One region of the Rhodoferax aquaticus genome, then DNA from elsewhere that is predicted to be linked to it. Evidence: riboswitches for the same ligand, from Rfam matches in the RefSeq annotation. Region 1 holds a riboswitch; the other holds the start of a gene.

Region 1 (15,740 bases):
TCGCTGAATCGAAACTATTTCTACAAAGACGCGGCCTGAGGCTAATTCCGCTGATTTTCCCATGTAACAATGCATCCCTTTTTTCAGGGGGATAGATGAAAACTAAATTGTTAGCCCTTGCATTGGGGCTGGGCGGTGCACTGGCGCATGCGGATACTACCAATTGGCGCTTCTATGGTATGGCTGGCACGGGCTTTGGCGGTGAGTCCATCCTCAAGGGCGGCTACACAGATGGCTCAACTTGGAATGTGAAGACCGGTCTTGGTTTGCTGTACAAGGTTGGCATGGATTACCGTGTAGCACCAAAGTTCACAGTGCAAGGAACTTTAGGTCGTCAACGCACAGCCACCAATGCGTCGGACGCCGAACTCGCTCTGACTACTAACTCAGCGGAATTGATGGGCTTTTACGACATGGCGCCTAGCTGGCGTCTGGGGGCCGGTGTGCGTGTACTCACATTGGCTGAGGTGACTGGCACAGGTCTGGCTACGGGCCTTCCGGTTGTTGGTCGCTATGAGAGTGAGCCAGGCGCAGTGCTTGAGTTGCAGTACGTCTTGGACTCTACGCCCCCTAAAAAAGGCAATGATCCTGGCCAATTTGGTATCAGCTTGCGCTACGTGAGTGAAACCCTCAAGCCTGTCGCGGGCGGTGCCAGTAAAAATGGGGACCATTCCGAGCTCGGACTGTTCCTGTACTACTAAGCCATCAGAACCTATCCACGGTGTAACTGCAACCCCACTACCAAGGCAATTTTTCATGCAAAAAGTTCAGTGGGGCGTGCTCAGCACGGCCAAGATCGGGGTTCAAAAGGTCATCCCGGGCTTGCAAGGTAGCCAATGGTGCGAGGTGCGCGCCATTGCCTCGCGCAACGCCGCGTCTGCACAAGCGGCGGCTGACAAACTCGGAATCGCCCATGCGTATGGGTCCTACGAGGCCTTGTTAGAAGACCCCGCCATTGAGGTGGTCTACAACCCCTTGCCCAACGATTTGCATGTGCCGTGGACCTTGGCTGCTGCCCGGGCTGGCAAGCATGTGCTGTGCGAAAAGCCGTTTGCATTGACTGCGAACGAGGCCGCGCAACTGCGTGAAGTGGCGGACAAGGTGCACATCATGGAAGCCTTTATGGTGCGTTTCCATCCCCAGTGGCTGCGTGCACGTGAGCTGGTGCGCAGCGGCGCATTGGGTGAGGTGCGCGCCATTCAGTTGTTTTTCTCCTACTTCAACCGCGATGCGGCCAATATCCGCAACCGTCCCGATGCGGGCGGTGGGGCTTTGTATGACATCGGGTGCTATGCCTTGGTGGCGGGGCGGTTTTTGTTTGAAGCGGAACCGTTGCGCGTCATCACACTGCAAGACCATGACCCGCAGTTTGGTACAGACCGGACCACCAGTGCCTTGATGGACTTTGGCCAGGGCAGGCATTTGACGTTCACGGTGTCTACCCAAACATGCCCCTACCAACGGGTGCAAGTCATAGGCACCCAGCAAAGACTGGAGATTGAGATTCCGTTCAACGCCCCGCAGGCGGAAGAAACCCGTCTGTGGGTGCACGACGGAAAAAGCCTGCGCGATGGTGCCCAGCAGGTGGAAAACCTGCCCGCGGCCGACCAGTATGCGCTGCAGGGGGATGCGTTTGCGCAAGTGGTGCGCGGTCTGGTGGCCTTGCCTTACGGGGTGGAAGACGCCATTTTGAACATGCGCATATTGGACGCCATGGTGGCTTCCAGTACTTCGGGAGCTTGGGTGCGCGTTTAGCCCCCAAGTTCGCGCCCCTTGCGGCGCGTTAGCCCTTAAAATCGCGCCATCCAAGGAGCGTTGCAGCGGGAAACTTTGTTCCCGTCAGGCTTGGACAGTGCTTGACCCACCGCAACGACGCTCACCTGGCAAGATGTTTTTTACAGGTGAGATGCATGTCTTCTACAAGTTCCCCCTCTTTAGCTACGTCCGTTGCGCCCATGCTGCTTTCCGGCCTGGAGCCCGTGCGCATTGACGCCAGCTCTTTGTTTGTGAATGTGGGCGAGCGCACCAACGTCACGGGTTCCAAGGCGTTTGCCCGCATGATTCTGAACGGCCAGTTTGAAGAAGCCTTGGCCGTGGCGCGCCAGCAGGTCGAGAACGGTGCGCAAATCATCGACATCAATATGGACGAGGCCATGCTGGACAGCCAGGCGGCCATGGTGCGGTTTTTGAACCTCATTGCCAGCGAGCCTGATATCTCTCGCGTGCCGCTCATGATTGACAGCTCCAAGTGGAGCGTCATTGAAGCAGGCTTGCGCTGTGTGCAGGGTAAGGCGGTGGTTAACTCCATCAGCATGAAAGAAGGCGTAGAAGAGTTCAAACGCCAAGCCAAGTTGCTACGCCGCTATGGGGCCGCCACCGTGGTGATGGCGTTTGACGAGCAGGGCCAAGCTGACACCTACGCCCGCAAGATCGAGATTTGCGAGCGCGCGTACCGCATCTTGGTGGACGAGGTGGACTTCCCCCCAGAAGACATCATCTTCGACCCCAATATCTTTGCCATTGCTACAGGCATTGAAGAGCACAACAACTACGCGGTGGACTTTATTGAAGCCACCCGCTGGATCAAGCAAAACCTGCCCGGCGCCAAGGTGAGTGGCGGTGTGTCTAACGTGTCGTTTAGCTTCCGCGGTAACGACCCGGTGCGCGAGGCCATCCACACCGTGTTCCTGTACCACGCCATTGCTGCGGGCATGGACATGGGCATCGTCAACGCCGGTATGGTGGGCGTGTACGACGACCTGGAACCTGTTCTGCGTGAACGTGTGGAAGACGTGGTGCTCAACCGCCGAGCTGACGCCGGCGAGCGCTTGGTGGACATTGCCGAAACCGCCAAGAGCGGCGCTAAAGACGAGAGCAAGAAACTGGAGTGGCGCGGCACGCCTGAAGCCCCGGCTACGGTGGGCCAACGCCTAAGCCACGCCATGGTGCACGGCATTACCGACTTCATCGTGGCGGACACCGAAGAGGCATACCAAGAAGTGCTGGCCAAAGGCGGACGTCCTTTGCATGTGATCGAAGGCCCGCTCATGGATGGCATGAACATCGTGGGTGACCTGTTTGGCCAAGGCAAGATGTTTTTGCCCCAGGTGGTGAAAAGTGCCCGGGTGATGAAGCAGGCCGTTGCCCACCTGATTCCCTATATTGAAGAAGAAAAACGCCTGGACGAAGCCGCAGGCCGCGATGTGAAGACCAAGGGCAAGATCGTCATTGCCACGGTCAAGGGCGATGTGCACGACATCGGCAAAAACATCGTGACCGTGGTTTTGCAGTGCAACAACTTTGACGTGGTCAACATGGGCGTCATGGTGCCTTGCCATGAAATCTTGGCGAAAGCCAAGGCAGAGGGCGCGGACATCATTGGCCTCTCAGGCCTGATCACACCCAGCTTAGAAGAAATGCAGTACGTGGCGGGCGAGATGCAAAAGGACGACTACTTCCGCATCAAGAAGATTCCGCTGTTGATTGGAGGCGCGACCACCAGCCGGGTGCACACCGCCGTCAAAATTTCGCCCCATTACGAAGGGCCAGTGGTCTATGTGCCCGATGCCTCGCGCAGCGTGAGCGTGGCGCAAAGCCTGTTGGGCGACGGCGTGCAAACCTATGTGGACGAGCTCAACGCCGACTACGACAAGGTGCGCCACCAGCACGCCAACAAAAAGCAAACGCCCATGTGGCCGCTGGCCAAGGCCCGTGCCAACAAAACGCCGGTGGACTGGGCCAGCTTTGCGCCCACGGTCCCCAAGTTCATTGGGCGGCGCGTGTTCAAGAACTTTGACCTGACCGAGTTGGCGCAGTTCATTGACTGGGGCCCGTTCTTCCAGACCTGGGACTTGGCCGGGCCCTTCCCAGCGATTTTGAAAGACGAGGTAGTGGGCACCGAGGCCAGCCGCGTGTTTGAAGATGGCAAAGCCATGCTTAAGCGCCTGATAGAAGGCCGATGGCTGACCGCCAACGCCGTGGTGGCGCTGTACCCGGCCAACAGCGTGAACGATGACGACATCGAGTTCTACACCGACGAGAGCCGCAGCACCGTTGCACTCACCTGGTACGGCCTGCGCCAGCAAACCGAGAAGCAAGAGATTGACGGCGTGATGCGCCCCAGCCGCTGCCTGGCCGACTTTGTGGCGCCCCAAGGAGTTAAGTCAGACTACGCAGGCATGTTCGCGGTGACCGCGGGCATTGGCACCGAAAAGCGCGAAAAGATCTTCTTGGATGCGCACGACGACTACTCCGCCATCATGCTCAAAGCCATTGCAGACCGCTTGGCCGAGGCTTTTGCCGAGTGCTTGCACCACCGCGTGCGGACCGACCTATGGGGCTACGCACCTAGCGAAGCCTTAAGCGCTGAAGAGCTCATTGCCGAAAAATACCAAGGCATTCGTCCAGCCCCCGGCTACCCTGCGTGCCCTGACCACAGCGTCAAGCAAGACATGTTTGCGCTGCTGCAGTGCGAAGACATTGGCATGGCCGTGACCGAGAGCCTGGCCATGACGCCAGCCGCCAGCGTGAGCGGCTTCTACCTGGGGCACCCCGACGCCACCTACTTCAACGTGGGCAAGATTTCGGATGACCAACTCCAAGACCATGTGCGCCGCCGTGGCCGCACTGCCGCCGAGTTGCAGCGTTTGCTGGCACCGAACCTGTAACACAGACGGGCGCACCGTTGATCGGTGCGAGTTGGCGTTGCACGCGGCTGAATCGGTCTAGACGGCACATGTACTGTGCGCAATTAGCTATCAATACTGTAGCTTGCTGCGCCCGATTAGCGGGCGCTTTGGCTTGGTAATTGTCATGACACAAGCCATGGCAACGTGCTATTATTTTTGCCACAGCTCAAACAGGACTTGCGCATGACAACTGCCACCAGTCGCCCGGAGAAACTGCGCTTAGGCGATGTACTGGTGCAGCAACGCCTGATCTCGCAAGAGCAGCTCAAGCAAACCTTGGAGTTACAGCGGACCACCGGCAAGAAAGTGGGGCGCTTGCTGATAGAGACCGGCATCATCACCGAAGAGTTGTTGGCCAACGGCTTGGCGCGGCAGCTGCGCATTCCGTTCGTGAATCTGAAGACCTTTCCGTTTCGCGCGGAAGTCGTCAAATTGCTGGCTGAAGCCAATGCCCGCAGGTTCAAGGCGGTGGTGCTTGAAGACAAGGGCGACCAGTTGCTGGTGGCCATGTCTGACCCGCTCGACCTGTTTGCCTTTGACGAGCTCACGCGCATCCTCAAGCGCAACATCGCCATAGCCGCCGCACCAGAAAGCCAGCTGACCTTAGCGTTTGACAAGCTGTACCGCCGCACCGAAGAAATCAGCGGCTTGGCGCGGGCGCTGGAAAAAGACATCGGAGATGCGGTGGACTTTGGTGAACTCACCGCCAGCGTGGGGCTGGAGGGTGCACCGGTGGTGCGTTTGTTGCAGTCGCTGTTTGAAGACGCCATGCAAGTCGGTGCGTCTGACGTGCACATTGAGCCCCAAGAGGCGGGCTTGCAAATTCGGGTGCGGGTCGACGGTGTGTTGCAAACCCAAACCCAAGCTGACAAGCGCATTGCGGGTGCGCTGACCCAGCGCCTCAAGCTTATGGGTGGTTTGGATATCTCTGAAAAGCGCTTGCCGCAAGACGGCCGCTTCAGCGTGCGGCTCAAAGAGCAAACCATTGATGTGCGTCTGTCGACCCTGCCAGCCACCTATGGCGAATCGGTGGTGATGCGCTTACTCAACCAAGGCATCGGCATGCGCCGCCTCGATGCCATTGGCATGCCTGCGGCCATGCTGGCGCGGTTTCGTGAAGTGTTGGCTCGGCAGTCGGGCATGGTGCTGGTCACCGGGCCTACGGGCTCAGGAAAAACCACCACGCTGTATGCGGCACTGGCGGAAATCAATGCGGATGAACTCAAAGTCATCACCGTCGAAGACCCCGTGGAGTACCGCTTGCCCGGTATCACCCAAGTGCAGGTGAATGACAAGATTGAACTCACGTTTGCCAAGGTGCTGCGCTCCTGCTTGCGCCAAGACCCCGACGTGATCTTGGTGGGCGAAATGCGCGACTCTGCAACAGCCGAAATTGGTCTGCGCGCGGCGATTACTGGGCATCTCTTGCTATCTACTTTGCACACCCGTGACGCCATGAGCACGCCGTTTAGGTTGATGGACATGGGTGTGCCGTCTTACATGGTGGCCACTTCTTTGCAGGCCGTTATTGCACAGCGTTTGCTCCGCTTGAACTGCACCGAGTGCGCGGCTGCGCACACCCCAAGCGCCCAAGAGCAATCATGGCTGGACTCCTTGCAGGTCGGTACACCCACATGGCTGCCCCAAAAAGGCCTGGGATGTTCGGCATGCAACGGGTCTGGCTACTCGGGTCGCCAAGGGGTGTATGAGCTCATGGAAATGGATGTGGAACTGGCCCACAAGGCCACCTTGGCGGATCCCGGTGACTTTATGCGCAGCGCGCGCGAACGCATGCGCGGCCAAAGCATGGCCCACCATGCCTTGGAGTTGGTGAAGGCCGGGCGTACCACCCTTGCGGAAGCCATGCGGGTTGGGTATGACGTTGACGACTTGGATGTAGCAGGCACCCCCTGATGGCCATCTACGCATGGAAGGGGCGCAACAAACGCGGTGAATCCGTGAGCGGCAAGCTCGAGGCCCTGACCGAAGGGGGGGTGGCCGATCAGCTCCTATCGATTGGCATTGCCCCTGTGCAGATTGCTGTGGCAGCCGCTGAGCAAGACGCCAGCACGGAGGGGTGGTGGACCCGGCTGAACCGCCGCCCCGTGGTACTGGAGGATTTGCTGCTGTTCTCCCGCCAGATGTACACGCTGAACAAAGCGGGTGTGCCCATACTGCGCGCGTTTGCCGGTTTGCAAGCGTCGGCCAGCAAGCCTGCCATGGTGGAGCTGCTCCAGGACATACGGGCCAGCTTGGACCAAGGGCGTGAACTCTCTGCGGCCATGGCCAGACACAAAGATCTGTTTGGCAGTTTTTACATTTCCATGATCAAAGTGGGCGAGATGACGGGGCGCCTGACGGAGGTATTTTTGCGGGTGACCGAGCACATGGAGTTTGAGCGCGATGTGCGTGAGCGCATTCGCCAAGCCCTGCGTTACCCCACCTTTGTGCTGATCGCGATGGGCGTCGCGGTGGTCATCCTCAACCTCTTTGTCATCCCTGTGTTTGCCAAAGTGTTTGCCGGTTTCCATACCGAGCTTCCTGTGATTACGCGGGGTTTGTTGGCTTTTTCGGGTTGGATGATTGCTTGGTGGCCCGCGCTGATCGTCGGCATGGTGGGGGCCGTGTTTGCGGTTCGGGCCTATTTGCGTACCCCCAAGGGGCGCTACCGGTGGGACGCCCGCAAGCTCAAACTGCCCATCGTGGGTGAGATCGTGCGCAAGGCTACCTTGGCGCGGTTCGCCCGCAGCTTTGCGCTGTCTAGCCAAAGCGGGGTGCCCTTGGTGCAAGCCTTAACCGTGGTTGCGCAAACGGTGGACAACGCCTTCATTGGCAGCCGTGTAGAGGAAATGCGCGATGGCATTGAGCGCGGCGAGAGCATTTCGCGCTGCGCTGCGGCGACGGGCGTTTTCACACCCGTCGTGCTTCAAATGATTGCAGTGGGTGAGGAAACCGGCGAGCTCGATAGCTTGCTGTTTGAGATTGCAGATATGTACGAACGAGACACCGACTACAGCATCAAAGGGCTGTCCGCATCCATTGAGCCTGTGCTGCTGGGCATTATCGGTGTGCTGGTTTTGCTCTTGGCGCTGGGTGTCTTTTTGCCTTTATGGAACATGGGCGGGGCTGCCATGGGGCGGGGTGGCTAAGGCCACAGCCATGCGCCCCAATCGACTGTTAGCCCCGCTGTGGACCGGGCGTTTGAGAGAGTTGGCTGCTATTCAAACCACGGTAGGCGCCCTGCGAACGGCATTGGCAATGGACTACATGGAGCGTACGGCGCGATCCATGCCTATGTGTGGGGGGGGTGGACTAGTGGCGTTAAGCCCAAATCAAGGGGTTAAACACCGGTCAAACGCACAATGCGTTGGGTCAGCTTAGGTGAAAACGTAGACTTGAATTAGGATGTAGCTTAGCAATCACTTAGGCACCGAGTGTGCGGCTATGCCAAGGGCACGTAGCGGTTTTGAGGGCAGTCGGTTTCATCACATTTATCAACTTGGTGGGCACTATGAAAACAACACAGCGTGGCTTTACATTGATTGAGCTGGTCATGGTCATTGTGATCTTGGGCATCTTGGCAGCGGTGGCGATTCCGAAGTTTGTGGACTTGTCGTCCGATGCTAAGCAGGCAGCACTCAGTGGAACCGCTGGCGCACTTTCATCAGCGGCCTCGATCAACTATGCAAGCTGTGCTGCCAGTAACAATGTCGCTGTGGCAAACAAATGTGTCCAAGTCGCCAAGTGTTCGGACGTGGGTGCCTTGTTGAATCCGAGCGTGACGTTGGCTACCACTTGCAGCACCTCTTCTAACTATTTGACTGCCGACACTGCAGTGACGGGAACAGGTGCCGAGAAGAATGGTGTTTCTCAAGTCTGCACCTTGAACTATGGAACTGGTTCTACCTGTGCTTCGGGTGGGACAGCCACCTTCACGATCATTGGCGCTGCGAACTAACACCGACATGTCTTCAGGCCAAAGCCAGTGAGCGCAACCTCACTGGCTTTGGCTTTTTGCTTGGGGTTGCGCAGTGCATGCACCATCCGTACACGCTAGGTGTGCGGGGGCCGTTGAATGGCGCTGAATGTGTGGCTGGGTTCGCCCGGGTCACGGCCTGTGCAGGTCCTTGTATTTGGAGTCAAAAGAGCCTCTTATTCCTGATGCAATATGCGTAAGCAGCTACTAAACTCATAGCGTTTATCGACCCTAGCATGCCTCAGCCAACTCACGCAATGCATCCTATCCAACGCTGCGGCAGGCGTAGGGCCTTGCAGTGGGGCTTTACCTTGGTCGAGCTGGTCATGGTCATGGTGCTGCTGGGGGTTCTGGCGGTGTTTGCTGCCCCTCGACTGAGCAACACCAATAGTTTCAGCGCGCGAGGGTTTCACGACGAAACGCTCGCCCTGTTGCGCTATGCGCAGAAAACGGCGATTGCACAGCGCCGCAACGTGTGTGTGCAGCTTGACGACACAGGTCTTAGCTTGCGCATTTTTGCGTCAAACCCTGCGGTCGGCACATGCAGTGCGGCCGCGGTACTGCCGCCGCCCAGCACATTGCGCGGCGGCAGTGGTTTGGCGGGGCAGTCCGCTGGGGCTGCGCTCACGGGGTTTCAGTTCACCCCTTTGGGCAGCACGGACCAAGCGGGTGCCATCACCATTTCCATTGCCGACAGCACCCACATCATTGTCGAGGCCAGTACCGGCTATGTCCATGAATAGGCCTCAGCAGCATGGCTTCACGTTGGTGGAGCTGATCATTTTTGTGGTGGTGGTGAGCTTGGGCATGGCGGGCATTTTGTTGGTCATTCAGACCAACGTCAAAGCCAGTGCAGATCCCATGGAGCGCAAGCAGGCCATGGTGTTGGCCGATGCCGTCATGGAAGAAATATTGCAAAAAAGTTTTGCCCGTGACCCCAGCGCCCCGGTGGGTACCAATCGGGCCAGCTTTGACAACGTAGACGACTACAACGGCAAAACGCAGGCGGACTTTACCGATCTTCCTGCTGCCTTGGCAGGCTACACCCTGGCCATTGCAGTAGCTCCGGCGACACTGGAAACTGGAGTCAGTCTGAAAAAAGTGACCGTCACGGTCGCTAGGGGCAGTGCGAGCCGTATCACGATGGTGGGCTACCGTGCGAACTACTAAGCAAGCCGGATTCACCTTGGTCGAGTTGGTCATGGTGATCGTGATACTGGGTGTGCTGGGCAGCATGGTGGCCGTGTTCATGCGCGGCCCCATAGATGCCTACTTTGCCGGTGCCAGGCGCGCTGCCCTGACCGATGTGGCCGATACGGTGGTGCGGCGCATCGCGCGCGATGTGCAAGTGGCCTTGCCCAACAGTGTGCGCCAAACCAACAACCAGTGCCTAGAGTTCATCCCTACCCGTACTGGGGGGCGCTACCGAACGCAGCCCGATGGCACAGGAGCCGGTGACGCCTTGGACTTCTCCACCGCAGATGCCAGCTTTGACATGTTAGGGAGCAACAGCGCAGTCAGTGCGCAGGCCATTGTGGCTGGTGACGTGGTGGTGGTCTACAACTTGGGGATCAGCGGTGCGGATGCCTATAACGCGGACAACACCAGCCCTGTGCTGGGGGTGTCAGCAGGCAGCCTAGCTGGCGAGACCAAGATTCAGATCACGCCCAAGCAGTTTCCGCTGGCGTCTGGCAGTCACCGTTTTCAAGTCATTCCTGCAGACGAAAAAATCGTAGCCTATGTGTGCCGGGGCGGCAACCTGTACCGCGCCACCCACCATGCTTACAGCAGCAGTTGCCCGTCTACAGGCGGAACGCTGATCGCGCAGAACGTGAGCTGTGCCATCACCTACAACGGCTCGGACCTGCAGCGCAATGCCTTGGTGCAACTCACGATGGGCTTCACCGACAGCAGTGGTGAGGTGGTGAGCCTCTACCACGAAGTACACGTGAACAACACGCCATGAGCTGCTGCACTCCCGCCACATGGTCCTCCCGTGCGCAGCAGCACGGTTTTGCAGCGATTGCTGCTATCTTTTTGGTAGTGGTATTGGCCGCTATGGGGGCGTACATGGTCACGTTCTCCAATACCCAGCAGCTCACCTCCGCGCAAGACTTGCAGGGCTCTCGCGCCTATTGGGCTGCGCGGGCTGGCTTGGAGTGGGGTATTGGAGCCGTAGCGCCACAGGCCAGTGCGACTGCCACGTGCCCCAGTTCGCCACAAGCCTTGCCGGCTACGGGCACCTTTGATGGCGGCTTTACGGTGGTGGTGACCTGCACGATGACGAGCTTTAACGAAGCTTCGGCCACTGCCAACGTCAAACTGTTCCAGTTCACCGCAGTGGCGAGCAGTGGCGGATCGGTCGGTAGCGCAGGCTTTGTAGAGCGCAGCCTGAGCGCTGCCTTGGAGAAATAGCAATGCACCTTCTGCCGTCTCTGTCCCACGCCGCGTACTTGCTGTCGCGCCTGCACTGGCTGGTGTGGCTTTACTTGGCGGCGGCAGCCACCCCGGCAGGCGCGGCTACCTATGCCTATACCTCCACCACATTTACCTATGTCACGCCTTCCGCAACGGCGGGCACCGCAGTCTGGAATACCACCAGCAACTCCCCCGGCTGCACCCAGTTTCCCTATGGCGACGATGACTGGGCTGACGTGAGTTTTGGCAGCGGGTTCAAGTTTCGTTTTGCAGGCACAAGCTACAGCGGTTTGCGCATTTACGCCAATGGCATCTTGGCGTTTCCGCCCGATGTGTCAGGCTTTCACCGGGTGTACAACGCATCTGCACTGCCCATTACCTCAGCTTCACCGGTCTTCGGCTGGGGGTGCAGCTTGAGCGCTGTACCCAAAAACATCATGGTGCCGTATTGGCGTGACATCGTGGCGGGTACCGCCCAGAGCACGAGTGGTGCTGCGGTGCGCTATGAGTTGGTGGGCACTGCGCCTAACCGCCGCTTCATCGTGACCTGGAGCAACGTCAAGCTGTATGGCCAAACCGACCGCTACAACTTTCAAGTTCTGTTGCTAGAGGGGCCCAGCAGCCTAGACGGTAACTTCATCTACCAATACACCGTGGGGGCCTCTGATGGGACAGGTGCCTCCGTGGGGGTGCAGGTCAGTAACACCGACTACACCGCGTATTCCTTCAATCAGCCGTTCATTGACCCCTTGCGCGGCACCGCCATACTGTGGTACCCGTCCAACCAACTGGCTGGCAAAGGCGCGGAGTACCGGTTTGACGAGAGCTCATGGACCGGAGCGGTGGGTGAGGTGCGCGATATTTCTGGTAATTCGCAGCATGCCTCGCGACAAGGAGCCGTCACCAACGTGGCCGGCGGCGCTTTGTGCCGAGGGGCTTCGGTTCCGAGTAATACCTCCAACACGGTCATCGATGCCATAGCAACTCCCTTGGTCCCGGGCAGCAAAGGGTCGGTCAGCTTTTGGTACCGCTCCAACGTCAATTGGAATGCAGGCTCCAGCGATGCCATGCTCTTAGACGCCACTACTACGGCATCGCGCCCCTTCTACTTGATGAAACTTGCCAGCGGTGCCTTGCGTTTCACGATGAGTGACAACACCACCCCGAATGCGATCGTGAGCACCGCACAAACCAGCACCAACTACAGCTTTGCGTCAGGCACCTGGCAGCACATTGCGATTACATGGAGCTTCAGTGCCGGGACCAACCAGACCGTGCAACAGATCATTGTGAACGGCGCCTTGGCTACCACCACAGGGAGCACACCATTTCGCAGCACCACCAGTGGCGTGATCGCGGGGCTAAGTACACTGTATGTGGGTGATAACCGCACCTCCGGCGTGACCCCCAGCAACGGCACTCCCAACAGTGCCAATGGCATTGTGGACGAGGTGTACATCTACCCCACTGAAATCAACGCCAGCCAAGCCGCCGCCGACCGCAGCCTGACCCGCACGACCTGTACCAGCCTAGACCACTTTCATATCTTGCATGGCGGAGAGACGGTGAACTGTGGTGGTGCGGCTGCGAGTGTGACCATAACCGCGCACGACAGCGCCCACGCGCCCATTAGCCTGGCCGGTACGACGCTGAACTTGGCGACCAGCACAGGGCGCGGCACATGGTCCAACATCAATGCCATCAACCCGGTCAACACTACGGGCGCTGCCAACAGCGGTACGGCCACCTATGTGTTTTCGGGAGAGTCTCGCGTTGTGTTGGGGCTGGCCAACACCGTATCTGAGAGCGTGAACGTCAACCTGAGTTCAGGCGGGGTCACGGAGCGCTCGGGTACCGCTAGCAGCTGCACAGTACAGGATTACACCTATGGCAGCAGTTGTGACGCCGACCTGTCCTTTGTGGACGCTGGTTACTTGTTCAACGTGCCCAACCACGTGGCCGAGACGCTGCAAACCGTGGCATTCAAAGCCGTCAAGAAGTCTGATAGCAGCACCGCTTGCGTGCCCACGTTTGCCAACCAAACCCGAAGTATCACCTTCACCTGCAGCTACCAAACGCCTGCCACGGGCAGTAGGCCTGTGCGCATCGGTGGATCAGCGCTCAACAGTGGGGCCAGTGCAAGTGCCGCATGTGACAGCACCGGACAAAGCCTTAGCCTGAGCTTTGACTCAGCGGGTTCTGCCAGCTTGGCGGTGCAGTACGCCGATGTGGGCCGCGTCACCCTGAATGCCAGCGAAACTACGGCGGGCGTGACCATGGCGGGCACCGACACCTTTGTCGCAGCGCCCGCGAGTTTTGCCATCTCAGGGGTGACTGCTAGTCCCATCAAGGCAGGGGCAGACTTCAGTGCCACGGTCAGCGCGCGCAACAGTGCAGGGGTCACAACCCCCAACTTTGGCAATGAAACGCCCAAAGAAACAGCCACGCTGTCGTTCACCAAATACCAGCCGACCGGCAGCGCGTCATCCAACGGCGTTTTTTCCGGGGCCTTGGGCAGTTTTGTTGGGGGCAGCGCCAGCGCTAGCAATCTGTCGTGGACAGAAGTGGGGTCGCTGGACCTCACGGCCAGCTTGACTAGCGGCAGTTACTTGGGCAGTGGGTTGACCGCCACGGGCACTACCGGCAGCACGGGAGCCGGGGGGCGATTCATCCCCAATCACTTTGACACCTTGCTTACCCAAGGGTGTGCCGCCGGTGCCTACACCTATTCAGGCCAAGCATTTGCAGTGCAGGTGGTGGCGAGAAACAAGGCCGGCAACACCACGGTGAATTACGACGGCAGTGCCAACACCAGCCCCAATTTCGCCAAAGCAGTCGCGTTGTCGGATGCCAATTCAGCAGCTGGCACCATGGCGTCTAACAGCCTTGCCGCAGGCGCATTCACGGCGGGGGTAGCCAGTGCCAGCCCGGTGTTTACCTTTGCCACCAAGCAAACAGTACCTGCCAGCATCAAGGTCCGAGCGACTGAGACCGCAGCAGACTCGGTAAGCTCCGCTCCGGGTTCTGAAGGGCTGGCCGCACTGCGCAGTGGCCGGGTGCGCTTAGGCAATGCTTATGGCTCTGAGCTCTTGGATCTGCCCGTGTCGTTGCGAGCGGAGTACTGGGGGGGCAGTACCTCGGGTTGGCTGCTCAACACGGCGGACTCTTGCTCCACCACGGTCTTGCAATTTACGCCTGTAGGGACAGATATCACCGCATCGACCTGCGTGCGGGATGCAGTGAATTACAGCGGCAAAGGCTGCTCCGGGGCTGTGCCGGTAAGTAATCGCAGCTTTCTTGAGGGCGGCGTCGTGGGCACCGACAGCAATGGCGTGGCAGGGTTTGCGGGCAATTTCAACTTATGGCTTAAAGCCCCTGGGGCTGGCCGCTCTGGCTCCATCGACATCAGTGCCACGGTGCCCAGCTGGCTGCAGTTTGACTGGAAGGGGGCTGGCCCTGCCAACCCCACAGCCCGTGCCACATTCGGGGTTTACAAAAGCCCATTGATCTATAGACGGGAGAACTACTAGGTCTCTATCAAGAAATAAACGACACAATCCATTACGCCTTTGCGTGCCATGCACACAAGGGTTGGTTAGCTATATAAACTAGAGCAACTGTAGGCATTGGTTCACAACGCATGAAACACACGTTAAGCCTTTTAGTGGTGCCGACCTTCTGGAGGCAGCCTTGAGTCTGCGCTGGCCTTGGAGTCGCTCCAGCTCGACAGACCAGCTGGTGGTGTCTTGGGCCTCTGGCGCATTGGCGTTTGTGCGTGTTCGCCCGCGCAAGGGGGGTGGTTTCGACCTCGTGGCTGCGGGTATAGCGCACCAAGGTGAGCATGGCCTTGACGGCCTAGTCGACCAGTTGGAGGCCCACGATCTCAGAGGACTTAACGCCGCAGTGATGTTGCGGCCTGAGCAATACCAGTTCCTGCAGATTGATGCACCCGCTGTGGCCCCAGAAGAGCTGCGTGCCGCCGCACGCTACCTGATTCGCGACATGGTCCCCACCCACTTGGACGACATCACGCTGGATGTTTTGCGCGTGGGCGACGGTCAGCAAACCGGCACGCGGCATTTGTTTGTGGTGGCCACCACCAACGCAGTCATTCAAGAACTTATGCAGTTGGCACAACGCATGCAATGGCCTGTGCAGGTGATTGATGTGCAAGAGACCGCGCAGCGCAACCTGCAAAGCCTGGGTGCTTCGGGCCAGGCTACGCAGTCCATGGCGAGTGCCGCCTTGGTTTTGACGCCAGAACACCAAGCCATACTCACCATTTCGGCGAATGAAGAGTTGTTTTACACCCGTCGGTTTGATTTACCCGATGGGTTTTTAAGCCACGCATGGGGTGAAGTTGTAGATTCTGAAGTCAGTGCTATCGACGCCTTCACACCGGTCGAAGAGTACGTGCCGGACTATGCGGCACCTAGCCCAAGCGTTGACCTGGGCGTTGCGCCGTCACCCCTGACGGCAGACGATGGCCTGCAGCGCTTAGTGGTGGAAGTGCAACGCTCGCTGGATTTGTGGGAGCGCACGTGGTCCAGCAAACCACTCAGTGGCCTGCGTTTGTACGCAGGCGAGCGCAGTGCCGAGTTGGCAGACAAGGTTGGCCAGCAACTGGGGCAAACGGTGGGGGTGCTAGCCCTAGGCGC
Region 2 (15,740 bases), 630 kb from region 1:
GCATTGAGCGCAGTTTGGGGCGATGCATGTTGGATGCCGCTCTCAACCCAACGGAGCTCCTATTTTGATTGACGGATTTACCCAAGCAGCCGCACAGCTGTGGGCGTATTCGGCGTATCTTGCCAAGCGCTATCCCAAGCGTATTGTTTCAGCCATCGGTGTCAGCCTTTTGGTGGGTGCTGGCGGAAGCTACGCTGTGTCGCAACTGGTGCCAGACCCCGCTGATATGCCCGTCCGCACGGTGGTCGAGAACCTTACGTTGCCGCCTGTGAGTGCGGCCACCGAGGATGTCACGAATTTGGCCATGCGGCTCTACCGCTCAGACCTCACGCGCTCAACCGATACGGCGGACGTTTTACTTAAGCGCCTAGGGGTGTTTGACACCAAAGCCGCGGAGTTTTTACGCAACGACAAATTGATGCAGCAATTGGTGCTGGGTCGCGCGGGCCGCAACATTACCGCTGAAACAACGGATGCCAATGGACTGCTGCGCCTGACCGCTCGCTGGAGTCCTGAAGACGACGGCATGTTCAAACGCCTTTCCATAGAAAAACTGCCTGAAGGTTTTGTTTCTCGCTTGGAAACCTTGCCCATGGCGGCTTCTTCCCGCCTAGCGAGTGGAACGATTGCAAGCTCTTTGTTTGCAGCTACCGACGACGCCAGCATTCCCGATGCAGTGGCTATTCAGCTGGCAGAGATTTTTTCCGGGGACATCGACTTTCACCGCGCCTTGCGCAAGGGTGATCGCTTTTCCGTGGTGTACGAGTCGCTGGAAGGGGATGGTGAGCCTTTGCGTGCCGGTCGCGTACTCAGTGCTGAGTTCGTCAACAACGGTAAAACCCACCAAGCCATGTGGTTCCAAGAGCCCGCTGCGGTCGGTACCGTTACGGATAGCGCCGCCACCCACAACTTGACCAAAGGCGGCTACTTTACCTTGGCGGGTGACAGCCTGCGCAAAACATTCTTGGCGTCGCCCATGGAGTTTTCGCGTGTGTCAAGTGGTTTCAAAATGCGGTTTCACCCGATTCTGCAAACTTGGCGAGCCCATTTGGGCGTGGACTACGCGGCAGCAACGGGTACCCCAGTGCGCACGGTGGCGGACGGTATCGTTGAATTTGCAGGTGTGCAAAACGGCTTTGGCAACGTAGTGTTCGTCAAGCACGCCAACAACACTACGACCGTGTACGCGCATTTAAGTAGGATTGATGTGCAACGCGGCCAAAGCGTATCGCAAGCCCAGCACATCGGCGCAGTCGGTGCCACCGGTTGGGCTACGGGGCCCCATTTGCATTTTGAATTTCGGGTCAATGGTGTCCACCAAGATCCTTTACTGGCCGTTGGCAATAACGTGGCTGTACCGATCAGCGCATCCGTGAGACCTCTTTTTGATAAAGCTGCGGCGTCTGTGCGCCACCAGTTGGAGGCCGCGCTCTATATGCAAACAGCCAGTGCTGAATAGCGCAGGGCTGAATCAGGTATAGGACGTACCGCTTGTCCGATCTATACGTAGGACTAATGTCAGGCACCTCCTTAGACGGGGTGGATGGTGTTTTGGTTGATTTCTCAGGTATGCAGCCTTCGGCAGTCACCCACGCGAGCTTGCCGTTTCCTGTGGATCTGAAGGCTGAGTTCTTGGCGCTCAACACCGCAGGGAACAACGAGCTCCATCGCGCAGCTTTGGCTGGGAACGCGCTGGTTCGTTTGTACGCTCGAGTCGTCAACGATTTGCTTTTGCAAAGTGGCCGTACATCAGATCAAGTAGCCGCCATCGGTGCGCATGGGCAAACAGTACGCCATAGGCCGACTGAGTTTGACGGCACGGGTTATACGCTCCAAGTCAACAACCCGTCACTTTTGGCCGAGTTATGTGGCATTGATGTGGTCGCTGACTTTCGCAGCCGCGATGTGGCTGCTGGCGGACAGGGTGCCCCCTTGGTGCCCCCCTTTCACCAGTCTTTCTTTGGCGGTTCTGGCCAGGTTGCTGCGGTGCTCAACATTGGGGGAATCGCTAACATCACGCACATTCAACGCCCCTTCGCTGCTGACGGTTTGCGTGGATACGATTGTGGTCCAGGTAATGCGCTGATGGATGCGTGGTGTACGCAGCACACTGGTGCGGCTTTTGACGACAACGGCGCGTGGGCAGCATTTGGAAGCATTAATGATGCGCTCCTCGCATCCATGCTGACAGAACCTTTTTTTGCCCTGCGCCCACCCAAGAGCACGGGGAGAGATCTGTTCAATTGGTCATGGCTTCAACACAAATTGGCGGAGTGTGGGCCATGTTTGCCCGTCGATGTACAAGCGACATTGACCGAACTGACAGCGCTTGGATGCGCCCGATGTCTGGATGCATGTCCCGAGCAGCCCTCGCAAGTCTTGGTGTGCGGCGGTGGTGCACTCAATGGCTATTTGATGCAGCGACTCCAAGTGGCACTGCCCAATTACACGGTTAACTCGACTGCCCTGCATGGCTTACCTCCGTTGCAAGTGGAGGCTACAGCGTTCGCTTGGCTGGCTCGGCAAGCCATGGTACGAAAAACTGCTAGTTTAGAAAGCGTTACGGGCGCCAGAGGCGCCCGTATTCTTGGTGCGATTTACCCCGCCTAAAACGCCCTAAAGACGCTGACAGGGGGCTGCAAGCCTGACTTAAGCAGAAAAAGAAGAACCGCAGCCACACGTCGTGGTTGCATTGGGGTTCTTAATCACGAACTGCGCGCCTTGCAAGTCTTCCTTGTAGTCAATTTCAGCTCCAGTCAGGTATTGGTAGCTCATCGCGTCGATCAAGAGCGAAACCCCATTCTTGGTCATCGTGGTGTCGTCTTCGTTGGTGATTTCGTCGAAGGTAAAGCCGTACTGAAAGCCAGAGCAACCGCCACCTTGCACAAACACACGCAATTTCAGATCAGGGTTGCCTTCTTCTGCAATCAGGTCTGCCACTTTAGCCGCAGCACTGTCAGTGAACAAAATAGGCGAAGGCATTTCAACAACGGGGGATTCAGCAACGGCACTCATCGGTGGCTCCAGTCAATTTAGGGAATTGGGGGAATAGTACAGCAAATCCCTCAGGTATACATTTACTGGTTATTTGCCGCCAACTTGAGTGTGGGCTTTTCTTCGCCTTCCAAGATAGGACGCAGTTGACCCGTAATCAAGGCGCCTGGATGCATTTCAAGTGCCGAATAGTCAACGTCACCTTCGATCCGCGCCTTAGGTTGCAGCTCAAGCAGCATGCGGGCAGTGACTGGTCCTTTGACGGAGCCGTTGATGATAATGTGGTCCGCAATGATCTCACCTTGCACACTGGCTGTTTCAGAGATGACCAAGATGCTGGCCACATCATCTTTGGCACGTACATTGCCCACGACTTGGCCATCAATACGCAATCCATCCGAAAACGATACATTGCCCTGGATCAGGCTTCCATCCGCTATCAAGCTTTTGATAGGGGGTTGCTTCTTCATGTTAAACATCACGTACCTCAGTCTAGATAGTTACAATTTGATGGATTGGGTGGCACGCACAGTGGCACCATCCATCAACTTCGCGGTGACCCCCTTTAAGATGACCTGGGGTGGCAATTCGAATTGCCCTTCTGCACGGCCATACTGCCTAATTTTTATGGCTTGAGGCCCATCTACCAACGAAGCGCTCCAAGGCTTTCCGTTCAAAAGTCCGGAAAATGATACATCCATTCGGCCGCCGAATTCTGGTGCGTTTTTATTGGCTTGAATCACAAGCACCTGCCATTTTACCGTGCTACCGCCAATCAATTCCGCCTGCAACCCCCGTATTGACACCCCATCAACACCAGTTACAGGAATTAACTTTTCAAAGAAACCGAGGTCTCCACGTAGCGCCCGATTGTCGGCTTCAAGCTGCTTGACTTGCGCCACAAGCCGCTCTTGGGAAGACTTTTCTGCTGTTACCAAAGTGCCCGCCGTATTGGCGATGGACTGCGCTTGGTCACGCGCTTTTTCAGCAACGCTCAATGCAGCTTGTAGATCCAGCACTTGTTCCCTCAAGGCTAAGAGTTCCGCGCGGGAACCTTTTTCAAGCCCGGCGATGTTTTTCCCGAACTCAAAGGCCCACAGCCCAATGGCTGCACAGAAACCCATCACGATAGCCCAAACCGCCCAGCGAAACGGCCATGGCATAGCGCTGCGCACAGACATTCTCGGCGCACTAATCGTTAATCTGCGCCTCAATAGGCGAAAACGCATAGGTGTTTCTCCAAAAACAAAGCCGCCCCAAACAACGTCGGGGCGGCTTTGAATTGTTCCAAGCAGCGATTAACGCTTGCTGAACTGCTTACGACGACGCGCGCCGTGGAAGCCGACTTTCTTACGCTCCACTTCACGAGCATCACGGGTCACAAACCCTGCTTTGCTCAACTCAGATTTCAGAGTTGCATCGTAGTCGATCAAAGCACGGGTAATGCCGTGGCGCACTGCACCTGCTTGACCCGACTCACCACCGCCAGCCACGTTGACCATGATGTCAAACGTTTCAGCGTGGTTGGTCAACTGCAAAGGTTGCTTGCAGATCATGATCGAAGTGGCACGGCCAAAGAATTTTTCAATAGCTTTACCGTTAACGACGATTTGGCCGGAGCCCTTTTTCAGGAAAACGCGAGCGACGCTGGATTTGCGACGGCCGGTTCCATTGTTCCATTCACCGATCATTGGGCCGCCTCTCTTTTCACTGCGTTAGCAGAAATACCGGGGATATCCAAAACCTTAGGTTGTTGGGCTGCATGGGGATGCTCAGCACCACCGTACACCTTCAACTTCTTGATCATGGCATAACCCAAAGGACCCTTTGGCAACATGCCCTTGACGGCTTTTTCCAAAGCACGACCAGGATGCTTCGCTTGCATGTCGCGGAAACTTGTGGCTGTGATGCCACCGGGATAACCGGAATGGCGGTAGTAGACCTTATCCAGTGTTTTGGCACCGGTAACGCGCAGCTGAGCTGCGTTGATGATGACAATGAAGTCACCAGTATCTACGTGAGGCGTGTAAATGGCCTTGTGTTTGCCGCGCAAACGGAGAGCAACTTCGCTGGCTACTCGTCCGAGGACCTTATCGGTCGCGTCAATCACAAACCACTCGTGCACGACCTCAGCGGGTTTTGCGCTGAAAGTTGACATGAGTTTTCTCTTTAAAAAGAAGGTTTGCTGGGCTCTTTTCCACGGTCGGCGCTCCTCTATTGGGAATCTCTTAGGTGGGTTTCACGCCTTACATAGCCGAAACGATGCAAAGAATGTCTTCGCCGCGGAACCACTAAAGCGCTGCGAAGCCCACGATTATACAAACTAAGCTACGTTTTGACTAGGTTTTTTGGCGCGTGACGCGCTAGTAGATGCAAGCAGGCCACCCCAAATGAGCTCGCACGGGTTACCATCCACCTCTATGTTCAGTTACCGTCACGCCTTTCACGCCGGGAATCACGCCGACGTCCTCAAGCACACCGTGCTACTTGCTGTGTTGCGACATTTAACGCAAAAAGACACGCCCCTCACCGTTTTTGACACACACGCTGGCGCTGGACTCTATCGCCTTGACGGCGACTATGCACAAACCAGCGCAGAGGCTGCAGACGGCTTTGTGAAGTTGGTGCATGCCAAACTATCAGAACCGCTTGCTCCGCTTCTCCAAGACTACGTCGACATGGTGGCCTCGTTCAATGGCAAGGACCAAGTGAAGATTTATCCTGGTTCGCCATTCATCATCCAGCAAGAGTTGCGAGACCGCGACAAGCTCAAGCTTTTTGAACTGCACCCAACAGACTCCAAGACCCTTAGCGCAAACATTGCGCAATTGGAAGTGGGGCGCCAAGTTGCGGTGTTGCGCGAAGATGGTTTTGAAGCGGTCAAGAAGTTCCTTCCGCCGCCGTCGCGCCGAGCGTTACTTTTGTGCGATCCTAGCTACGAGGTCAAGAATGACTATGGGCGTGTCGCCGTCATGGTGGCCGATTCTATGCAAAGGTTTGCAACGGGAACCTATGCAGTCTGGTATCCCATCATCCCTCGTCCCGAAGCGCATGATTTGCCTCGTAAATTGAAGACCTTGGCAACTAAATCAGGCAAGCCATGGCTGCACGCGACCCTGACTGTGAAGTCGAGCAAGCTACTGCAAGATGCTGAAGGTGAGGTAGTACGCCCGGGACTTCCTGCAAGTGGCATGTTTATCATCAACCCACCACACACGCTCAAAGCAGGATTGAAGGCGGCGCTCCCCCAAATGGTGAGCATTCTGAAGCAAGACCAGCACGCCACCTTTACCTTGGATTCAGCAGGATAACAGGCTGCACTGCCGTAAGGTCCGTAAATGGACCCGCTGTGTTCTCGCAAAAGCGACAACACAGCGTCTGGCGAAGAACGAGCTAGGCCTTGCTGTGCAAACCCAGTCGTTGGCACAAAGCCAAGACCGAGGCACTCTGGTTCATGGTGTAAAAATGCAGTGATGGCGCGCCACCTGCGCGGAGTTGTTCACACAAGTCTGTGACTACGTCCAAGCCAAAGGCCTTGATGGACACCACATCATCACCAAAACTCTGAAGTCGCAACCGAATCCATCGCGGAATCTCCGCGCCGCATGCGTCGCTAAATCGCATCAATTGCGTAGAACTGGTGATGGGCATGATGCCTGGAACCACTGGAACATTCAGTCCCAAGGCATCGACCTCTTCTACAAATCGAAAGTAAGCATCCGCGTTGTAAAAGTACTGGGTGATTGCAGAGTTCGCTCCGGCGTTGACCTTGTTTGCAAAGGCCTGTAAATCACTTGCTGGCGATTTGGCTTGGGGATGTACCTCTGGGTAGGCTGCCACTTCAATGTGGAAGTCATCCCCCGTTTCGGTCCGAATAAAGGCGACCAAGTCACTGGCGTAGTGAAACTCGCCGCCTGCACCGTAGCCACTGGGTAAATCGCCTCGCAATGCGACAAGGCGTTTGACCCCCATTGCCTTGAGTATGGTCAACTGCGCACGGACCGTTTCACGGGTGGCACCAATGCACGAAAAATGCGAAGCCGCACTGACCCCCTCGGCCAATATATCCCGAACGGCAGCGAATGTGCCCTCTTGAGTCGATCCTCCGGCACCAAAGGTAACCGAGCAAAACTCTGGCGCTAGGACATAGAGCTGTTGTCGCACTTGCTTGAGTTTCTCGGCCCCTTCGGGCGTTTTCGGAGGAAAAAACTCCAGGCTCAAAGGTAATTGAGACGTTGCAGACATAAACACCTTAGGAATCAAACACCCATCAATTCAGGTTTGCGGGCGTATATAAAAAACTCCCGGTTGCCATCGCCTCCCTCAATCGCGGAATCAAACCAGTCAGACACCAACAGGCCTTCTGCCGCACATGCGTCTCGCAAGCGCTGCTCCACCAGAGGGTACATCGCTGCGTCTTTGACAATGCCGCCCTTGCCTACTTGGCCAGGCTGCAGTTCAAACTGAGGTTTCACTAAAGTGAGGAGATAGCCACCAGGCTTCAAAAAAGGAACCGCTGCGGGCAAGACCAAGGTCTGAGAGATAAACGACAAATCAGCAACAAGCAAGTCAAAGGCCGGCGCAAACTCAGATTCAGCAAGTGAAGTAGCCGCTGCATCTGGGGACAAAGCCTCAGTCGATTCATCAAACTCCGAATCTTCGAAGTCATCTTCCTCAAACTGACCATCAGCGCCCGTACTGTCAGCGTAAGCAGCTATCAAATCAGTAGCATTTAATGAACGCGCATTTACACCCTCTACGCACAAGACCCGAGGATCTTCGCGTAGTTGAGGGTGCAGTTGCGCACTACCTACATCGACGCCCACGACGCTGGCTGCGCCGTGCTGCAGCAGGCAGTCGGTAAAACCTCCGGTAGATTGCCCCACGTCCAAGCAGGCCATTCCTGTGACAGACAGTCCCACATGCTTGAGCGCGGCCTCCAACTTTAGGCCGCCGCGGGACACATAACGTGCTTCGGAGTCGTCCAAAAGTTGGATAGGGGCATCATTTGGAATCTCATCACCGTTTTTGACAACGGTCTTCCATTCCTCCCCAGTGATCGTAGTTCTACGCCACTGCACGCCATCGGCAATCAAACGCTGGGCTTGGGAGCGAGTGCTCGCCAAGCCGCGTACTACCAGAAGTTGATCAGCGCGCATTAGTAACGGTAGGTGTCAGGCTTGTAAGGGCCTTGCTTAGGCACGCCGATGTAGCTAGCTTGCTCGTCAGTCAACTCCGTCAACATCGCGCCAACCTTCTTCAAATGCAAGCGCGCCACTTTTTCATCCAAGTGCTTAGGCAAGACGTAGACCTTACCTTGCTCATAGAAATCGCTGTGTGTGAACAACTCGATTTGGGCAATGGTTTGGTTGCAAAAGCTGTTGCTCATCACAAAGCTGGGGTGACCGGTTCCGCAACCCAGATTCACCAAACGGCCTTTTGCCAACAGGATGATGCGTTTGCCGTCCGGGAAAATGACATGGTCCACCTGGGGTTTGATCTCTTCCCACTCGTATTTTTCGATGGACGCGATGTCAATCTCGTTGTCAAAGTGGCCAATGTTGCACACGATGGCTTGGTCTTTCATGGCCTTCATGTGGTCATGGGTGATCACGCGCTTGTTGCCAGTGGTGGTCACGAAAATGTCGGCTTTGTCAGCCGCGTATTCCATGGTCACGACCTTGTAGCCTTCCATGGCGGCTTGCAGCGCGTTGATAGGGTCGATTTCGGTGACCCACACTTGCGCGCTCAGAGCACGCAAAGCTTGTGCCGAGCCCTTGCCGACGTCACCGTAACCGGCCACGCACGCTACCTTGCCTGCAATCATCACGTCTGTGGCACGCTTGATACCGTCCACCAAAGACTCACGGCAACCGTACAAGTTGTCGAACTTGCTCTTGGTCACAGAGTCGTTCACGTTGATAGCACGGAACATCAGACTGCCGGCAGCAGACATTTCCTTCAAACGGTGCACGCCCGTAGTGGTTTCTTCGGTCACACCGATGATGTGCGCGCTCTTGCGGCTGTACCAGGTGGGGTCTACCGCGAGCTTGGCCTTGATGGCAGCAAACAAGCAGGTCTCTTCTTCGCTGCCAGGGTTGTTCAACACGGACTGGTCTTTCTCAGCGCGTTTGCCCAAGTGCATGAGCAAGGTTGCGTCACCACCGTCATCCAAGATCATGTTGGGACCTTCGCCTTCGGAGCCAGCGGGTCCAAAGTCGAAAATGCGGTGGGTGTAATCCCAGTAGTCCGTCAGGTTTTCACCTTTGTAGGCAAACACGGGAGTGCCGGCTTCCACCAGCGCTGCCGCTGCGTGGTCTTGGGTGGAGAAAATATTGCACGATGCCCAACGGATTTGGGCACCCAAGGCTTGCAGTGTTTCCATCAACACGCCCGTTTGGATGGTCATGTGCAAGGAGCCGGTAATGCGAGCGCCTTTAAGTGGCTGGGCCTTGGCGAACTCTTCGCGAATGGCCATCAGGCCGGGCATTTCAGTTTCAGCGATACGCAACTCTTTGCGGCCCCAGGCGGCAAGAGAAAGGTCAGCAATGACGTAATCGACGTTAGGTGTAAGAACAGCACTCATGTTGGCTCCATGCATAAGTTAAGTGCCACGGATAGGGGTGCAAAGACTCACACCACAAAGACCGTGGGTGAGCGCCGTTGGGGAAGCGCCAAGCAATGGCTGCTTAGCGATTTCCGAGCCTCACCAGCTGTGTTTTTCAGTGCCTAGAAAAACCAATGCGGGCTGCAACGCTCCTCGGAAAGTCGCAATTCTATCTGCATCTGAATTTCTGCACCAGCCCGCTTGCCGATCTAAGCAAAATAGAAGTGGGGCTTTCCCGTACGTTCTAGCACCTAATTACGACAAAGAGAGGAACTTGTTCCGATGATGAGGGCGGGCTGGCGCAAGACTTGGTAGGGTCCAGCTTCCGGGTGCTTGAGAACCCTCACCAGCATATCCCCCATCGTTTGCCCAGACTGGTAGGGCGTGGCTTGGGATACCGTGGTGACGTGCATACCTGGGAGCAGGGTGTCGCTTGGAATGTCACCGTGCACCACCACTGACACATCTGCCCCCACGCGGATGCCAGCATCCATCAAACCGCGTATCACGCCTACGCCACCCAAGTTGTTATCCACAACGATAGCGGTGGGGGGCGCCTCTAAGGCCAATAGCCGTGCGACAGCGCCCAGGCCGCCTCGGCGATCGTTAACACCTGACACTTGATATGACAAGGGGCAATCCAAGCCAGCCGCACGTAAGGCCGCCAGAAAACCCACATGCCGCTGGCTAGCAAAATTCAGCTCCAAAGGGGCGTGTACATATGCAAAGCGTCGATGTCCCAAGCCCAACAGATGGTTGACTGCGAGGTGACTGCCGCGCTCGTTATCAAAGTCAAACCATGAATAATCCGCATGTGTAGACGTTCGGCCATAGGCGACAAAAGGGTAGCCCTTTTCTAGCAGTTGCTCGACGCGCTCATCTTGTACAAACGTGTTGGGGACAATCACGGCGTCTACTCGTCCGCCTCTAAACAAACGCTCGACCATGCTCCACTCGCCTTCATGCTGAGCGACGGCCAGCAATAGATCCAAATGGTCTTGCTCCAAGCGGTCAGACAAGCCACTGGCCATTTCCAAGAACTGGGGATTGCCAAGGTTGTCTACCGCTGCGGAATAGACGATACCAATGGCATCCGCCCGCCCTCGCACCAAACGCCGGGCTCCGGCATCAGGACGGTACCCAAGCGCATTGGCCATGTCTTGCACACGCTGGCGGGTTTGGGCGTTGACGTCTTGGTAGCCGTTCAAGGCACGACTGACCGTAGAGGTCGATAAACCAAGCGCTTTGGCCAACTCTCGAATATTCACACACGGGTCCTCTCATTCGTAGGCAAGTGTAGTAGGACCATCGACTAGCCTAAGCGCTGGCGTTTTGCAAAACCAGAGTGGCCCAATTAAACCGCTGCGACAAAGGCACCACCCCATGGCTTGCAAACCAAAGTGCGCCCTTGCAATCCCGCACCATCCAAGCCACTGCTGGGTAGAAGTGCGGCTTCACCCCATGCTGCGGGCAAGGCAAACGTAGCTTCCGCATCGCTAAAGTTGAACACGCACAGGATCTGCTGCGCACCCTCGCTGCGAACAAATGCCAGCACCTGCGGGTGTGAGGGCAAGAGTTGGAGGCGGCCATTGATCAGCGGTGACTGTTGCTTGCGCCAAGCCAAGAGTTGCCGGTAGAAGTTCAACAAGGAGTCGGGTTGCTGCGCTTGCACGTCAGCGGCCAACGATTGATGCGCGTGGGCCACTGGTAACCAAGGCTTGCTGGTCACCACATCCACCGCAGAGAAACCAAGGTCATCGGCAGAAGCCTGCCATGGCATGGGCGTGCGGCATCCGTCACGACCTTTGAATTCGGGCCACATCGTGATGCCGTAGGGGTCTTGCAGATCTTCAAATGCGATCACAGCCTCGGGCAATCCCAGTTCGTCCCCTTGGTAGATGCAGGGCGAGCCACGCAGACTCATTTGCATCGCCGCAGCCAGTCGCAGCAGTTGAGGGTTGGGTGTGTCTCCGCCCCAGCGTGTTGCAAATCGGGTGACATCGTGGTTAGACAATGCCCAGCATGGCCATCCTCCGCCGGCCAGTTGCTCAAACCGTTCTAACACTGAATGGATGTACGGCGCGCTGTGGGCAGAGCCCAACAAGTCGAAACAATACGCCATGTGCAGCTTGTCACCCCCTTGGGTGTATTCCGCGACGCGTGCCAAGCCGTCGTCATCCCCAATCTCACCGACCATCGTGGTGTTCGGGTATTCGTCCAAAAGCGTGCGCAGGCGCTGCAGAAAAACCAAGTTTTCGGGCTGGCTTTTATCGTGCTTGTGCCATTGCCAACCGTAAGGATTGACGGCATTGACTGCGGGGTCTTCACCCGTAGGCCGGCCACGGGGGGGGTTATCGCGCAACTTCGCATCGTGGAAGTAGAAGTTGGCGGTGTCAAGGCGGTAGCCATCTACCCCTAAATCCAACCAAAACTTCACCGTCCCCAACAGTGCATCCTGAACCTCGGGGTTGTGGAAATTCAGATCAGGCTGGCTGGTCAAAAAGTTATGCATGTAGTACTGGCAGCGCCGTGTATCCCATTGCCATGCGCTGCCCCCGAATATGGACAGCCAGTTGTTAGGAGGGGTTCCATCGCTCTTCGCGTCCGCCCATACATACCAATCGGCCTTGGGGTTGTCTTTGCTGGACCGGCTTTCTACAAACCACGGGTGTTGGTCGGCGCTGTGCGAAAGCACCTGGTCAATCATGACTTTGAGCCCTAAGGCATGGGCGCGCTCAACCAAGGCCCGAAAGTCGGCCAAAGTCCCAAACATCGGGTCAACATCACAATAGTCGCTGACGTCATACCCAAAGTCCTTCATCGGGCTTTTGAAAAAGGGCGACAGCCAGATACCGTCAGCGCCCAGTTGGGCCACGTAATCTAAACGGGCCGTCACACCCGCCAAGTCACCAATGCCGTCGCCATTGCTGTCTGCAAAACTGCGTGGGTAGATTTGGTAAATCACCCCTCCGCGCCACCAATTATTGTTTGCTGCTTTTGTCATTCGATCTCACCCTATTGCAAAAATCATCCACCCTTGACCGAGCCGGAAAGCAGCCCACGAACAAAGAAACGCTGTAAAGAAAAGAACACCATCACCGGCACTGCGATCGACACGAACGCACTGGCCGTCAAGATTTCCCAACTCTCCCCCCTTGAGCCCAACAAGTCATTGAGCTTGATGGTGAGCACAATCTGGTCAGGGGCTTTGCCCAAGAAAACCAATGCGATCAAAAAGTCATTCCATACCCACAAGAATTGAAAGATGGCGAAGCTTGCCAAAGCCGGTATCGACAAGGGCAACACAATGCTGGTGAACACTTGGAAATGGGTGGCACCGTCCATGCGCGCACTTTCAATAATGTCGCGCGGGAGTGCGGCAATGTAGTTGCGCAGCAGATAGATCGCCAAAGGCAATCCAAACGCCGAGTGGGCCAACCATACCCCTAGGTAGGACTTGGACTCAATCCCGAAGCCCGCGCCTACTTGGTTGTACAAGCGCAGCAGGGGGATTAGTGACATCTGCAGCGGTACCACCAACAAGCCGACCACCACAATGAACAGCCACTTGCGGCCTGGAAACTCCATCCAGCTGAATGCATAGGCTGCAAACGCCGCAATCAAAATAGGAATAAACGTAGCCGGAATCGTGACCTTGAACGTGTTTAAAAACGCTTGCCCTACACCTTCAGAGGCAATTACTTTTTCATAGTTTTGCGTGATGAAAACCGGGGGTGACTCTGCAATGTAGAAGATGCGAATGCCCTTGTCTTTTTCATACGGGCCACTCAGCACCAATCGGTATTCGCCGTTGCTTGCCACTGTCAACACGCCGTCGGGCTTTCCATCTTCTTCGTCAAAAATCTGCCCATCTGCCACTTCTACAGCAGCCCCTGCGTCGAACTCGCTAGGCGTTGATGACTTCAAAGAAAACTTCTTGATTTGAATCTTGGCTTGCTCCCCAAACAAGCGGCCCTTCATCACATAGGCATCGCCTTCCTTGAACACGCTTTGTGCCCCACCGGTTCGACGCATGTCGGCACGGGTTTGGGTGGACAAGGCGGTCCACCAGCCACTGGACACCAGTTGCTCTTTGTCCCGAAAGCTAGACACGAGCAAACCAAACGTGGGCAATACCCACACCGCCACGATCACGAGCAGCAGCAGCTGCGCCAAGATAGACGGAAGAGAGAAATACTTTTTCATCGCTGAGCCTCTTCGGTGCGGAAGCGGCGAATATTGAACGCCATCACAGGAATCACGGCAAACATCAGAACCATGGCCAAGGTAGAACTGCGGCCATAGTCGCCACCACCTCTAAACATCCAGTCGTACATCAGGTTGGCCAGCACACTGGTGTCCCATTGCCCGCCAGTCATGGCCATGACAATGTCAAACACCTTGAGTACGGTAATGGTGATCGTGGTCCACACCACCAAGATAGTGGACATCACCTGGGGCACCATGATTTCAAAAAAGATCTGTAGCTCGCCCGCGCCATCAATGCGTGCGGCTTCAATGGTCTCGGTCGGTACGCCGCGCAGCGCTGCCGACAAAATCACCATCGCAAAGCCCGTTTGAATCCAAATCAAAATGGCCATCAAAAAGAAATTGTTCCAAAACGGCACCGTCACCCATGCTTGGGGCTCAAACCCCATGCCCACGGCAATGGCGTTCAAAATACCAATTTGCTCTGACCCCGCACCGCGGTAGTCATACACAAACTTCCAGATCACACTGGCACCTACAAAGCTAATGGCCATGGGCATGAACACCATGGACTTGGCAAAGTTGCCCCACCACACGCGGTCTGCAAGCACCGCCACGATCAATCCAAAAACGGTGGCGAGTGTGGGCACCACCACCAACCACATGAAGTTGTTGCGAATCGTGATCAAGAAACCTTGGTCTACAAATACCCACTTGTAATTGGACAGGCCCACAAACACTTCGCCAGTCGCGTCATACAGCGTCAGGCGAAAGGTCTCTACCAAGGGGTACAGCAGATACACGGTCAGCAGCAATAGCGCTGGAGCCAAAAACAGCCAGGGGCGTACGCTGGAGCGCACTTGCTCGCGACGTACTTTGGAGCCCAAGGGCAGGTGCACGAGTTTGTCGAGCACAAAATTGGAGCCTGCGAAATACAGCAGGCAAAACGCGATGCTGACCACCACGGCGGCAATCGTTTGGAAAATCGGGTTGGTCATGGCAGTCAGCTCGCTCTTAGATCACACTTTCATCCGTTACTTGATGGCGTCCCAGCTCTTTTGGATGTCGTCGGCCACTTGTTGGGCTGACTTGCCGCCGGAGTAATCCACCATGCCTTTCCAGAAGGAGCCAGCACCAATAGCGCCGGGCATCAGGTCAGAGCCGTCAAAGCGGAAGGTGGTTGCGCTCAGCAAAATCTCGCCTTGCTTCTTCAGTGCTTTGGACTTGTACTTGGCCAAATCAACACCTTTGTGCGGTGTCAAGAAACCACCTTCAGCCATCCAGATTTCATGCGCTTGGGGGTGTTGCAAGTACTCCATGAAAGCGCGAGCACCCTTGCTGTCTTTGGTCAGCGTCAGAATGGTGCCGCCACCCAAAACTGGGTTGCCGAGTTTCTTGCTTGCGTACGATGGGAAGTAGAAGAAGTCCGCTTCGTCCGCCTTGCCTTCTGGGAAGAACGCAGGGATGAAACTGGCTTGACGGTGCATATAGCACTTGGGTGGTGAGCCAAACATGCCTTTAGGGCTGTCTTTAAAGCTCACAGTAGCCACAGCCTTGGCGCCACCGTCCACGTAGGCATCATTCTTGGCAAACCAGCCGTAGGCTTCAATCGCGTCCACCACGCGCTTGTCATTGAACTTCACAGTGTTGTTCACCCAACCGTCATACACCTCGGGCGACTGTGTGCGCAGCATGAAGTCTTCCACCCAGTCAGTCGCAGGCCAGCCTGTTGCAGCGTCGCTGCCCAAACCAATACACCAAGGCTTGCCACCGTCGGCGGCAATTTTCTTGGTCAGGTCTTGCAACTCTTCCATGGACTTAGGTACTTTGTAGCCCTTTTCCTTGAAGTTCTCGGGGATGTACCACACCAAGCTCTTCACGTTCACGTTGTAGAAGAAACCGTAAAACTCTTCTTTGCCTGCTTTGTTTT

The links. Region 1 has a riboswitch for S-adenosylhomocysteine ahead of metH (methionine synthase). Riboswitches for the same ligand answer to the same signal wherever they lie in the genome.
Region 2: linked by a shared signal. The riboswitch ahead of ahcY (adenosylhomocysteinase) and the one ahead of metH (methionine synthase) in region 1 are both predicted to bind S-adenosylhomocysteine.

Annotation. Positions count from the first base shown of each region.
Region 1 covers NZ_CP036282.1:4,586,379-4,602,118, reverse strand. Annotated here, with positions in the region: gene EXZ61_RS21195 (homocysteine S-methyltransferase family protein) at 1-39, shown strand, start outside; gene EXZ61_RS21190 (hypothetical protein) at 96-701, shown strand; gene EXZ61_RS21185 (Gfo/Idh/MocA family protein) at 757-1,755, shown strand; S-adenosyl-L-homocysteine riboswitch at 1,802-1,885, shown strand; gene metH (methionine synthase) at 1,911-4,667, shown strand; gene EXZ61_RS21175 (GspE/PulE family protein) at 4,872-6,602, shown strand; gene EXZ61_RS21170 (type II secretion system F family protein) at 6,602-7,837, shown strand; gene EXZ61_RS22450 (type II secretion system protein) at 8,200-8,646, shown strand; gene EXZ61_RS21160 (GspH/FimT family pseudopilin) at 8,922-9,407, shown strand; gene EXZ61_RS21975 (prepilin-type N-terminal cleavage/methylation domain-containing protein) at 9,400-9,834, shown strand; gene EXZ61_RS21150 (type II secretion system protein) at 9,821-10,630, shown strand; gene EXZ61_RS21145 (hypothetical protein) at 10,627-11,079, shown strand; gene EXZ61_RS21140 (LamG domain-containing protein) at 11,082-14,612, shown strand; gene EXZ61_RS21135 (hypothetical protein) at 14,773-15,740, shown strand, end outside.
Region 2 covers NZ_CP036282.1:3,957,122-3,972,861, forward strand. Annotated here, with positions in the region: gene EXZ61_RS18330 (M23 family metallopeptidase) at 65-1,459, shown strand; gene EXZ61_RS18335 (anhydro-N-acetylmuramic acid kinase) at 1,516-2,610, shown strand; gene erpA (iron-sulfur cluster insertion protein ErpA) at 2,650-3,015, opposite strand; gene EXZ61_RS18345 (bactofilin family protein) at 3,078-3,473, opposite strand; gene EXZ61_RS18350 (DUF6776 family protein) at 3,495-4,157, opposite strand; gene rpsI (30S ribosomal protein S9) at 4,293-4,685, opposite strand; gene rplM (50S ribosomal protein L13) at 4,682-5,152, opposite strand; gene EXZ61_RS18365 (23S rRNA (adenine(2030)-N(6))-methyltransferase RlmJ) at 5,415-6,305, shown strand; gene metF (methylenetetrahydrofolate reductase [NAD(P)H]) at 6,388-7,239, opposite strand; gene EXZ61_RS18375 (TlyA family RNA methyltransferase) at 7,254-8,153, opposite strand; gene ahcY (adenosylhomocysteinase) at 8,153-9,580, opposite strand; S-adenosyl-L-homocysteine riboswitch at 9,643-9,762, opposite strand; gene EXZ61_RS18385 (LacI family DNA-binding transcriptional regulator) at 9,853-10,869, opposite strand; gene EXZ61_RS18390 (alpha-glucosidase family protein) at 10,956-12,605, opposite strand; gene EXZ61_RS18395 (carbohydrate ABC transporter permease) at 12,629-13,807, opposite strand; gene EXZ61_RS18400 (carbohydrate ABC transporter permease) at 13,804-14,808, opposite strand; gene EXZ61_RS18405 (ABC transporter substrate-binding protein) at 14,845-15,740, opposite strand, start outside.